DNA from 3 places in the Clostridium sp. CM042 genome. Region 2 is predicted to be linked to each of the others. Evidence: riboswitches for the same ligand, from Rfam matches in the RefSeq annotation. Region 2 holds a riboswitch; each other region holds the start of a gene.
The links. Region 2 has a riboswitch for S-adenosylmethionine ahead of metK (methionine adenosyltransferase). Riboswitches for the same ligand answer to the same signal wherever they lie in the genome.

Region 1 (4,290 bases), 160 kb from region 2:
TACACTTGCTTCATAATAAAATAATACGTTTTCTTTCTCTGCCGTTTTAAATAACTCTTCACTACAGTTTGCAATAACTAATTTGTTAGCAGTTACAATGTGTTTTTTAGCTTTCATTGCGCGTATCATGTACTCCTTAGATTCTTTTCTTCCACCAATAAGTTCAACCACAATTTTTATGCTTTCATCATTTATAATATCATCAACATTATCTGTTAATATTTCCTTAGATATAATAATATCTCTTTTTTTATTTATATCTTTTACGAGTATTTTAGCGACCTCTATTTCATAATTTGAACGTTTCATTATTTCTTTTCTATTTTCGTGAAGTATCTTCCATACACCTGTCCCAACATTTCCAAAACCTAAAATTGCTATTTTCACCTTTTTCATATTAATTTTCCTTTCTAAACTTTAAAGTTATTCCTCCGTCACCGAAGGTGATGGAGGAATATAGTTAGGAACAAGTCCTTAGTTTGAAACCAACTGCCAAAGAACCATTAACTTTTTATTGAACTGATTTTTCTAGAGCTTGCGTCAAATCGTATATAATATCATCGATACCCTCAACGCCAATTGAAAGTCTTATCAAATCTGGAGTAACTCCAGCAGATTTTTGCTCCTCTGCGTTAAGCTCTGCATGAGTTGTACTTGAGGGGTGAATTACTAGAGATTTTGCATCTGCAACATTTGCAAGTAGTGAGAATAATTCTACACTATTAATAAATTTCTTTCCAGCTTTAAGACCGCCTTTTATTCCGAAAGTGAATATTGATCCTGCTCCCTTTGGTAGGTATTTTTCAGCTAATTCTTTATATTTGTTTCCTTCAAGTTCAGGATAATTCACCCATGAAACATTTGGATTCTTACTCAAAAATTCAACAACTTTCCTAGCGTTTGTTACATGTCTCTCAACTCTTAACGATAATGATTCCAAACCTTGAAGAAATAAAAATGCACTTTGAGGGCTAAGCGTCGCACCAGTGTTTCTTAAAAGTTGAACTCTAGCCTTTAAAGCAAATGCTGGAGCACCTAAATTAGCATATACTATTCCATTATAACTTTTATCTGGAGTTGTAAAATCAGGGAATTTACCGCTTGCTGCCCAATCAAATTTACCAGCATCAACTATAATTCCACCAATAGTAGTTCCATGTCCTCCAATGAACTTTGTTGCTGAATGAATAATTACATCTGCACCATACTCAATTGGACGACAAAGGAAGGGAGTTGCAAAGGTATTATCAATAATAAGGGGTATTTTATTTTCATGAGCAATATTCGCTACTGCTTCTATATCTAGAACATTTATTTTTGGGTTTCCCATTGTTTCGGCATAAAGTGCTTTTGTTTTATTCGAGATAGCTTTTCTAAAATTTTCAGGATCATCTGGATCAACAAATGTTACGTTAATTCCGAGTTTTCTAAGAGTAACATTAAATAGTTCATAAGTACCACCATATAGAGTGCTTGCAGCTACTATTTCATCACCTGAATTTGCTACATTAAGTATTGCATAGAATGTTGCAGCTATTCCTGAAGCTGTAGCAAGTCCTGCTACTCCGCCTTCAAGAGCGGCTACTCTTTTTTCAAAAACGTCTGTAGTTGGGTTCATTATTCTTGAATATATATTTCCTTCTTCTTTTAATTGAAATAAATTTGCTGCATGATCTGCATTTTTAAAAACATAAGATGATGTTTGATAAATTGGAACTGCTCTTGATCCTGTAGTAGGGTCTGGAACCTGCCCTGCATGTACCTGTAATGTTTCAAAACTTAATTTTCGCTCGCTCATATTAATTTCTCCTTTTATAATTATTTTTCTAAATAAAAGCTGCTCTCCTATAAGGAAAGCAGCATGATTAACTTTAATAAACAATAAAATTGTATCATAAAATTCGCTATCGTCCTTATCTTTCAGATTTTATAATCTGATGGAATTGACACCATTGCACTCTTTTTAAGAATGCTGGTTGTCGGGCATCATCGGGCCAGTCCCTCTGCCGCTCTGGATAAGTTGTATTCAGTTGTTAGTATTTAGTACATTATTTATTTAGATTTTTGGAAAAGAAAAAAAAGCTACTTTCCTATAAGGAAAGTAGCAATAGTTAACTTTAATAAACAATAAAATTGTATAATAAAATTTGCTAACATCCTTATCTTTCAGATTTTACAATCTGCAGGAATTGACACCACTACATTCGAATAAGAATGCTGGTTGTCGGGCTTCATCGGACCAGTTCCTCTGCCACTCTGGATAAGTTGTATTCGGTTATTAGTATTTAGTATATTACTCATAAAAACAATTGTCAATACTTTTTTTAAAAAGATAAAGATATTTTAATTATGACCTTTTATAATACTATAAGCTGCACTGAACATACCAAATAAAATGCCTGTAATCGGGAATATAATCCAATTAATGTGCCATAAATTAAAAAGTAATCCACTGACAAGGAAGACACAGACTGCTAATGGCCATACGATAGCAGCAACTGCACCAATAACTTTATTAGCTTCGGTTTTTTCTTTTGAAAACTCACCAATGTGTAAAAGTATACTAAAACTCTGCTTAATATTTCCAAAATATATGAAGATGAAAACGGCAATAGTAACCATCATAAGTAAAACAACTACTCCATAGCTAGATGCATTGTCGCCAAAAGCGGATGATACGAAAAGTGTAACTGGTGATATGATAAATATGCATACACCTGTTATTACAGATACCATATATGTTGATGAAAAAGCATTATATTTTTGCTCTATAATTGCTTTTACATTAAGAGGTAAATCAAAACCACTTTGTAGATATTTGTATTTTTCGAGCTTCATACCAGAGTAAATGAATAAGGCTACAGCGGGTACAAGTAGAATAAACAGTGCAATAATACCAAACATATCGCTGAAATCTTTTGAAATACCTTTACCGATAATGCCATTATCTACGAGAGTGGTAATTAATATTAATATAGCCGTTGCTACAATACATAAAGAAACACCAATACCCAACAATAAGCCAGATTTCTTTTTTGCAGCCATAAAATTATCTGCTTCTTCTTGTGTAATGGTTTTAAGTATAACATCATCTTTCGTGTACTCAATTCCAAGTTCATCAATTAATTCATCAATATTGCCAAATTCTGAAATTACAATACCAATAGCCTCATTTTCCGATTTTCCATTATTTTTATGTTCGTTATATTTTTCTTCCATGTTCCATAATAAATCATTTTTTAATTTAACCGTCTGGTTTGTTTTTGGTAGGACTTTAAACATATTATCTAAATAACTTTTTATAGTTTCCATTCTAATCCCTCTCCCTAATAAATTTATTAATAACTTCTTTCGTTAAGAGCCATTCTTCACATTTCTCTTTATAGTAGGTTAGACCTACGGGGGTAATTCTATAATATGTGCGTCTTTTACCAAAGGTTTCATCTTTATAGAAAGATTCGATATAGCCGTTCTTCTCAAGACGGTTGAATGCCGAATAGAGTGTGGTCTCTTTCATAACGTACTTCTCCTCTGATAATTTCTTAATATTTTTTGATATTTCATATCCGTAGGATTCGCCATCTTGAAGCATAAAAAGAATAATTGTATCATTATATCCTCGAATTACATCGCTGCTTATCAAATTATATCCTCCTTTGATTTTACTGCATCTGTAGTACTTTGTCTGTCGTAGTAATTTAAGAATAACACAATTACTACGACAGGTAAAGTATTTTTTGAAACTTGCCCAGTAATAGTCGTTGCTTTTATTTGTTTTTACAATCAATGACATAATAAAAAAATGTAAGGTTTATTTAAGGTTAATGTTATCAAGAGATAAGATTAGCCTTATATAATGTACTTATAGCAAGATAACACTTTATGATTGTTATTTACCGAAGGAAAATATTTACTTAAAGGAATACAAGGAGGTACAAAATGATATATTGGGAACTTAAAAAAATGTTCAAATCGAAAACTGGAATAATTGTAGTAGCAATATTTATTTTACTTTGCGGAGCAATGGCGTTTATAAAACCAGAAATGGAAACACAGAAATCACATAGAAATCAGCAATATGAATTAATTAAAGATACAAGAAAAGCAGAGGTAATTGCACAAGAGAAATTAGATGCAAAAATAGGGACAATAAAGGAAGCCGCAAATAATCAGCAGAAGGATGACTTTAGTAAAGGTATAAAAGAAATATCCGCTAAAAAGCTAAAAAGTATGGAAGGCACCATGTATAAAGAAGTTAGTTTCTGGAAGGTATTTGATTATAGAGCAACC
Region 2 (4,290 bases):
AGCAAGGCAAATGATAGGAAGAACACCAGGCAATATTGTGGCAATACGTCCTATGAGGGACGGTGTTATTTCGGATTATGATATAACTGAAAAAATGTTAAATCATTTTATAAAGAAGGCTTGTGGAAAAAGAAGGCTATCTTCTCCAAAAGTTGTAATATGTGTACCTTGCGAAGCAACGGAAGTAGAAAGAAGAGCGGTAGAAGATGCAGGTAGAAATGCTGGAGCTAAGAAAGTCCAACTTATAGAAGAACCACTAGCAGCGGCAATCGGAGCAGGACTTGATATTACTAGAGCAAGTGGTAATATGGTTATTGACATTGGTGGAGGTACAACTGATATTGCAGTTATTTCTTTAGGAGGCATGGTTGTACGTGAATCAGTTAAGGTAGCTGGTGATAAGTTTGATGAAGAGATTATAAAATATATCAGAAAAAAACATAAATTAATGATTGGTGAGAGGACTGCAGAGGATTTAAAAATAAACATAGGTTGTGCTTATAAACAAGAAGAAGAGACAAGCATGGAGATAAGAGGAAGAGATTTAATTACAGGTCTTCCTAAGAATTTAGAAGTATCATCAGACGAAATGAGAGAAGCTTTAAAAGAGACGGTATCTTTAATAGCAGGATGTGCACATTCCGTATTAGAAAAAACTCCACCTGAACTTTCAGCAGATATAGCTGATAAAGGTATAGTTATGACTGGTGGAGGTGCATTGTTAAAAGGCTTAGGTAAGCTCGTACAAGAGGTTACTAAAGTACCGGTATATCTAGCGGAGGATCCGGTTTCATGCGTAGCACTCGGAACAGGTAAAGTATTGGATTATATGGATAAGTTAGATAATTCGTTCAATGGAAGAGAATTATACTTAACAGAATAAAAAGTATAAACAAGCTATAAAAATAAGCAATACAATTATTAGTTTAATTGTATTGCTTATTTTTATATTATATGAAATTTCTGAATTAAAATCGTGGATAATTATTTAAACAGGACTTAAATTATTTTCTTCATTGTTAAGGGAGTACAAATAATATGAATGCAAAAGAGATCTGCTTAAAACATTAGCAATTTCCATTACCAAACTCAATCTTATGTTTCTATTAGTAAACAATTCACTGTCATCACTTGAATCTACTATACCTATTAATGAAACATTGCCTACCTTAGGAAGGGTTTTCCCTACACCTTTGCCAGGATGAATTGGATAATTTCTAGCTTGGAGTTCTCCAATGTTTGAAATGTCTCCTAAACAAGCATCTACACCTATTATAGTACAATTTGGGTGCAAAGCATTTATTTTAGATAATTTACTATCTATGTTTAAGGCATGAATTGGATTATCTATAGTGCCATATACAGGTAATGGAAAGGAACTATTTTTTAAAAGTGTACCAACTAAAGGACCTAGACAATCACCTATACATCTATCGGTACCTATGCAAACAACTAAAGTATTTTTGTCAATATAGTCTTTTAGAAAATTAGAAAGTGTATAGTATGCTAAAGGATCTTTATAATGGATTTTAGCTTTACTCAAGAAATATACCTCCTTGTATTGCGCTGGGAAAAATAATTAGTTTCCTATGAATAATTTATATGAATAAATCCCGCGTATTATTATAATAAAAGAATAAAAAAATGATTAATAGAAAATAATACATATGTATATTAATTATATAAAGGAAAACCAAATAAAAAATATAATGAATTATTTGTGGGGAATAGTAAGTTGTATCAATGCTTAATATTGAGCAAATATGCGAATAATATAGTTATGTAGAGGAGAAGTCGTTTATTAAAAGAAAATAGACTTGAAATTAATTAATTAAAGTTGTATAATAATTCTTGTCGACACGGTAAAACGGCAAAATGATAAAAAATATAATATGCTGGCATGGCTCAACGGTAGAGCAGCTGACTTGTAATCAGCAGGTTGTAGGTTCAATTCCTATTGCCAGCTCCATAAGTGGAGGAGTTCCCGAGTGGCCAAAGGGGGCAGACTGTAAATCTGTTACGTAATGTTTCGATGGTTCGAATCCGTCCTCCTCCACCATTTATAATGATTTACAATAAATTATGGTTTACAATAAATTATGGGAGCATAGCTCAGCTGGGAGAGCATCTGCCTTACAAGCAGAGGGTCACAGGTTCGAACCCTGTTGTTCCCACCATAATAATCTCTTTAAAATAGAATAAAATGCATGCTGGCATGGCTCAACGGTAGAGCAGCTGACTTGTAATCAGCAGGTTGTAGGTTCAATTCCTATTGCCAGCTCCATATATGGAGGAGTTCCCGAGTGGCCAAAGGGGGCAGACTGTAAATCTGTTACGTAATGTTTCGATGGTTCGAATCCGTCCTCCTCCACCAAAAGACATCTATAGATGTCTTTTTTATTTTTAGGAGAGTTTAGATTTTGTTGACACTATAGAATGCATGTGGTATTATGATTAAAACTTAATAATTGATAACTCTTATCAAGAGAGGTGGAGGGAAAAAGGCCCTATGAAACCCGGCAACCGGTGCAATGCACCATGGTGCCAATTCCTGCAGTTATAATCTGCAAGATAAGGGAGATGGTTAAATCACCTCTTCTTATATTTGGAAGAGGTTTTATTTTTTTACAAGGAAATTCCAGAGCAGTAGAAAGGAGAATTATAATGAAAAGACTATTTACATCAGAATCTGTTACAGAAGGACATCCAGACAAAATTTGTGATCAAATTTCAGATGCAGTACTCGATGCTATTTTAGAACAAGATCCTTATGCTAGAGTTGCTTGTGAAACAGCAGTTACTACAGGAATGGTTTTAGTTATGGGAGAGATAACAACTAATTGTTATGTAGATGTTCCTAAAGTTGTTAGGAATACCATTGAAGGCATAGGATATACTAGAGCAAAATATGGTTTTGATGCTAGTACATGTGCAGTACTTACATCTATTAATGAACAATCGCCAGATATAGCTATGGGAGTTGATGAGGCCTTAGAATCTAAATCAGGTGAGGTTGATAAGGTTGACTCAATAGGTGCTGGTGATCAAGGCATGATGTTTGGGTTTGCAACCAATGAGACACCGGAGTACATGCCACTACCGATTGCTATGGCTCACAGATTAGCAAGGAAATTAAGCGAAGTAAGAAAAAATGGCACATTAGATTACTTAAGACCAGATGGAAAGACTCAAGTTACTGTAGAGTATGAAGATAATAAGCCAGTAAGAATAGATACTATTGTTATTTCAACTCAACATGCAGAAGAAGTAATTCATGATCAAATTGAAAATGATTTAAAAGAGTATGTAATAAAACCTGTAGTTCCAAGTGGATTATTAGATGAAAATACTAAATATTATATAAATCCTACAGGTAGATTTGTAATTGGAGGACCGCAAGGAGACTCTGGTTTAACAGGAAGAAAAATAATAGTAGATACTTATGGTGGATATGGAAGACATGGCGGTGGAGCATTCTCAGGAAAAGATGCGACAAAAGTTGATAGATCTGCTGCATATGCTGCAAGATGGGTTGCTAAAAATTTAGTTGCTGCAGGAGTTTCAGATAAATTGGAAATTCAGTTAGCTTATGCTATAGGTGTAGCTAAACCGGTGTCTATAGAGGTTGAAACTTTCGGAACAGGAAAAATCGCCGATGATAAAATAGTTCAAATAGTTGAAAAAGTATTTGATTTAAGGCCAGCTGTAATTATAAGAGAATTAGAACTAAGAAGACCTGTTTATAAACAAGTAGCTGCCTATGGACATTTTGGAAGAATTGATTTAGATCTTTCATGGGAAAAACTAAACAAGGTTGATGAAATAAAAAAGTACGTATAATATAAAAAAAGGGATAACAATTATTAATTGTTATCCCTTTTTAGTGCATGTGATTATTAAGCAGTATTTTGATAAAACCTAAGATAGGGGTATACTGAACATAAGAGATGTAAAATACATATGATATAATAACATTAATAATAATATTATTGTTAATAATATTATTAATGTTATTATATGAATTTATAAATAGGAGAGATTTTATGCCGGAAATACAAGGGATAATCGAAGATGTAGTATTTCATAATGAAGAAAATGGATATATAATTGCTCATTTGAATGATAATAAAAAGCAGATAACTGTGGTAGGCATTGTGCCATATATAAGTGAAGGGCAGAACCTGAAATTAACGGGGGAATGGGTTACTCATCCTCAATTTGGCAAGCAATTTAGAATAATACAATGTGAGGAAATAATACCTAGTTCACTTGAAGGTATAGAAAAATATT
Region 3 (4,290 bases), 670 kb from region 2:
TCTTTTTTTGCTCCACATCCACTCAGTGTAAAAATCACAACTACTGTTAATAATATGCTTAGTATTTTTTTCATTTTTAATTTCCCCCTCTTATTTTTCTTTTAATATTTTTATAATTCAAAATTTATTTAATCATTTTTCTGTACAATATATTTCCTAAGGCTTGAATGATTTGCACAACTGCGATTAATATAATTACAGTGTATATCATGATATCTGACTTAAATCTATAGTAACCATATTTTACGGCTACATCTCCAAGTCCCCCTCCACCAATTGTTCCAGCCATAGCTGAGTAACCTATAATGTTTATTATTGTTAACGTAACTCCAAGAACTATAGAGGGCATTGCCTCTTTTAGCATAACCTTAAATATAATTTGATAGGTTTTTGCACCAAAAGATTTAGCGGCTTCAATAATTCCATAATCTACTTCTAAAAGTGCAGATTCTATTATTCTTGCAGCAAAAGGTGCTGCACCAAGCGTTAGAGGAACTATAGCTGCATTCGTACCTATGGTTGTTCCAACTATAAACTTAGTTAAAGGAAATATAGATATCATTAATATAATAAAGGGAAAAGACCTAAGTATATTTATTACTAAATTTAATCCTTTGTAAATTAAAGTGTTTGACCTTAAACCTTTAGGACCAGTTATAATTAATCCCACTGCTGAAATAAATCCTATAATAACTGTAAAAACCGTGGATACTGTTACCATATATATTGTGTCTATTAGTGCAGGTAATAAAATTTCTTTAAATAGCATTTATACTCCCCCTTTGTATTCCTCTTAAGTAGATAACAGTTATTAATTGATATATCCATCATTCTGCATTAAACAATCATTTATTTCCCACGCTATTGATTTTTCATCTAAATAGTTTAATATCTTTTCCTTATTATCCTCACTCGCATTTATTATAAGACTTCCCATTACGTTATCCCTAAATTTTTCAAGCCTTCCCCATACTATTGAAAAATCAATATTTAACTCCCTGGCAATTGATGTTATAAGACAACTCTGAGTAATTTCCTTTGTAAAAAATATTTTAATGTTATATCCCGTACTAGGCAGTAATTCTTCCTCTCCCATAAGTGTTTGCATTTCCTTTGTTGGCCTAATAAATAGTTCATCGGTAATGCCTTGGCTTTTAATTTCCCCTCCTTCTAAAAGAATAAATTTATTACAAATTTCTTTTACCACTTCCATCTGATGAGTAACTACAATAATTGTTATATTAAATTTGTTATTGATATCTCTTAAAAGCCCTAATATGGATTTTGTAGTTTTAGGGTCTAGTGCAGAGGTGGCTTCATCACAAAGTAATATTTTCGGATTAAGTGAAAGCGCTCTTGCGATTCCAACTCTTTGCTTCTGACCTCCGCTAAGTTGTTTTACATTGGTGTTTACTTTATCCTTTAGTCCTACTAACTCTATTAAACTATCTACTCTTTTTTTAATAAAATTTTTATCGTTTCCCCATATTTCTAGTGGAAATGCTATATTTTCAAAAACATTTTTACTATTAATAAGATTAAAACTTTGAAATATTATGCCAACATTTTTCCTAAACTCTCGAAGTTCCTTTTGACTTAGCTGTTTTACCCCTTTTTCCATTATATTAATAGTACCTGTATCATAGGTTTCAAGCCCATTAAAGCATCTAAGCAAAGTGGATTTACCAGCTCCACTATGACCAATAACCCCATAAATATCACCTTCCTCTACTGTAAAAGAAATATCATTTAACACTTTCACCCCTGAAAAACTTTTACTTACACCTCTAACTTTAATCATGATATCCCTTCTCCTTTTCATTTCTTATAATTCATCTTTACCTTTTGATACTTTATTTAAACATTGCTCTAAAAAAAAATAGAGACCAAGAATAAACTTGGGCTCTATTGCCAAACTTATTCTTATCTTGCAGCAATGCTGCAGGAATTAACACCATGTATCATAATAATGATACTGGTTGTCGGGTTTCATAGGGCCAGTCCCTCCACCTCTCTTGATAAGACACTATTAAATTTTACTTTCAATTTACAATAAAAACAAAAACCTCTTTCATCATTATATAATGATGAAAGAGGTATAAAATTACAAAGACACCTCTCTCATCTTCCGCTAAGTTACAATGAAATTAGCGCAGGATTTAGCACCTATTCAGACAATAACGTCTGATGGTTGCCGAGATGTCATCGGGCCGGTCCCTCTATCTCTCTTGATGAGAATTAACTGATTTATTAAATTAGATTTATAATATCACTATATGAATGTTATGTAAAGAAGTTTTTATTTATATTTTTTAATAATGATGTTTCATCAAAATATATATTTTGTTAATACTTTATATATAACATAAATATTCATGTTACATTATTTATGTTATAATATATTGTAATAATTATATTGTTCTAGGAGGATGGATACATTGTATGGCTAACGTTTGAAATGCCAATAAGAAATAATTAACACCTATAGAAAGTAAATCATATACCATGGTGTTATTGATAAAATTGTAAAATAATTATACTATACACACATAAAATAAGCACTTTTTTAATAGTATAAAAGAGACCCATAAGATCTCTTTTATGTGACCTAGCATTACAATTTTAGTAATATTCACTTTAATTATCACATAATAACAATTGAATATAGACCTAAAAATAGGATAATACTTATGGCGACCAAGTAAGACCCCCCCCTTGCGTATATATGAAGCATGGTCATCCAGGACTAACCCTGGACATTTTTTTGTATAATAAAAAAAAGGAGGAGATATTAATGGATAAGAATAAAAATGTAGAAACCGTAAAAATAGAACCGGTTAAAAAGAAACTTTGGAAAAAAATCGTTAAAGGTTTATTGATATTTTCTGCAATAATTTTCGTATCAGCTACGATAACTTTAGGATATGGTTATATTAAATATGGGGCTAAAATAGAGGCAACTATAAAAGATGCTAACAATATAGCACAAACCATAAACGAAACCGCTTTTAATACCCGAAAACCAACACAATTTTATGATACTAATGGTAAACTATTAAAAGAATTTAAGACCAATACATATTATTACACAAAAGAAGCAGACTTAAATCCCTATGTAGGCAAAGCTATTACTTCAATAGAAGACCAAAGGTTTTATGAACATGGTGGTATAGATTATAAAGGTATAAGGAGAGCTGCCTGGGTATATATAAAATCCAAGGGCAATATCATACAAGGTGGTTCAACAATAACGCAACAACTTGCAAGAAATGTATTCCTTACATTTGACGTAACCTTATCGAGAAAATTAGAAGAGTCTGTTATAGCTCAGAAATTAGAAGAAAGATATTCAAAAGAGCAAATATTGGAATTTTATATAAATAACATAAACTTCGGCAATGGATGTTATAGTATTGAAAGTGCTTCACAATTTTACTTTCAAAAGAATAATAAGGATTTAAGTATATCTCAAATAGCTATGCTTATTTCAATACCTAATAATCCATCTATTTATAACCCCGTGACGCATCTGGACAATGCTATAAAGAGGAGAGACTTAGTTTTAGATAAAATGCTAAGCTTAGAACAAATTTCACAAAATGATTTTGATACAGCAAAAGCAGAAGTTATCAAATTAAATATTAAACCTCATACAGCACCTGAACCTATGAGTTACGATATTCAATATGCTGTTCACAATGCAACCTTAAAGTTAATGGAGCAAGATGGTTTTGTTTCTAAATATTCTTTTAGTAATGATAAGGATAGAAAAGCTTATTTCACTAAATATAATGATGAATATGAGAATAAAGAAAAACAACTTCTTAGTGGAAGATATAGGATAGATACATCTATTGATACTACAAAACAAGAAAAATTACAAAGTGTAGTAGATAGTCATTTAGAGCAATATACAAGCACAGATGACAAAACAGGTTTATATAAAAAGCAAGGTGCAAGCGTTACTATAGATAATAGTACTGGTGAAGTAGTAGCTATAGTTGGCGGTAGAAGCCAAGATGGTAACACCTTTAACAGAGCCTTCTTAGGTGTAAGACAGCCAGGTTCCGCTATAAAGCCATTACTTGCATATACCCCTGCATTTGAAAAAGGATACATTCCCGCTAGTGAATATACAGACGCAGCATTTGATAATGGTCCCGCTAATGTTGATTTTAAATACAGAGGGTCTGTATCTTTAAGATATGCAGTTGAGATATCTATAAACACTATCCCTGTTAGATTAGTGGACGAAATGGGCGTAAAGAATTCATTGAAATATTTACAAAA

Region 1: another riboswitch for S-adenosylmethionine. It lies ahead of ACWJJ7_RS09520 (O-acetylhomoserine aminocarboxypropyltransferase/cysteine synthase family protein); the one in region 2 lies ahead of metK (methionine adenosyltransferase).
Region 3: another riboswitch for S-adenosylmethionine. It lies ahead of ACWJJ7_RS13665 (methionine ABC transporter ATP-binding protein); the one in region 2 lies ahead of metK (methionine adenosyltransferase).

What each region holds. Positions count from the first base shown of each region.
Region 1 covers NZ_CM143646.1:2,012,850-2,017,139, reverse strand. The annotation lists gene ACWJJ7_RS09525 (homoserine dehydrogenase) at 1-396, opposite strand, end outside; gene ACWJJ7_RS09520 (O-acetylhomoserine aminocarboxypropyltransferase/cysteine synthase family protein) at 512-1,798, opposite strand; SAM riboswitch class I at 1,911-2,022, opposite strand; SAM riboswitch class I at 2,157-2,267, opposite strand; gene ACWJJ7_RS09515 (permease prefix domain 1-containing protein) at 2,344-3,312, opposite strand; gene ACWJJ7_RS09510 (PadR family transcriptional regulator) at 3,314-3,643, opposite strand; gene ACWJJ7_RS09505 (hypothetical protein) at 3,940-4,290, shown strand, end outside.
Region 2 covers NZ_CM143646.1:2,175,013-2,179,302, reverse strand. The annotation lists gene mreB (rod shape-determining protein MreB) at 1-883, shown strand, start outside; gene yyaC (spore protease YyaC) at 989-1,543, opposite strand; tRNA gene ACWJJ7_RS10265 (tRNA-Thr) at 1,895-1,969, shown strand; tRNA gene ACWJJ7_RS10260 (tRNA-Tyr) at 1,975-2,059, shown strand; tRNA gene ACWJJ7_RS10255 (tRNA-Val) at 2,102-2,177, shown strand; tRNA gene ACWJJ7_RS10250 (tRNA-Thr) at 2,210-2,284, shown strand; tRNA gene ACWJJ7_RS10245 (tRNA-Tyr) at 2,290-2,374, shown strand; SAM riboswitch class I at 2,476-2,578, shown strand; gene metK (methionine adenosyltransferase) at 2,665-3,840, shown strand; gene recD2 (SF1B family DNA helicase RecD2) at 4,044-4,290, shown strand, end outside.
Region 3 covers NZ_CM143646.1:2,844,910-2,849,199, reverse strand. The annotation lists gene ACWJJ7_RS13675 (MetQ/NlpA family ABC transporter substrate-binding protein) at 1-74, opposite strand, end outside; gene ACWJJ7_RS13670 (methionine ABC transporter permease) at 125-769, opposite strand; gene ACWJJ7_RS13665 (methionine ABC transporter ATP-binding protein) at 812-1,801, opposite strand; SAM riboswitch class I at 1,921-2,025, opposite strand; SAM riboswitch class I at 2,119-2,238, opposite strand; gene ACWJJ7_RS13660 (transglycosylase domain-containing protein) at 2,795-4,290, shown strand, end outside.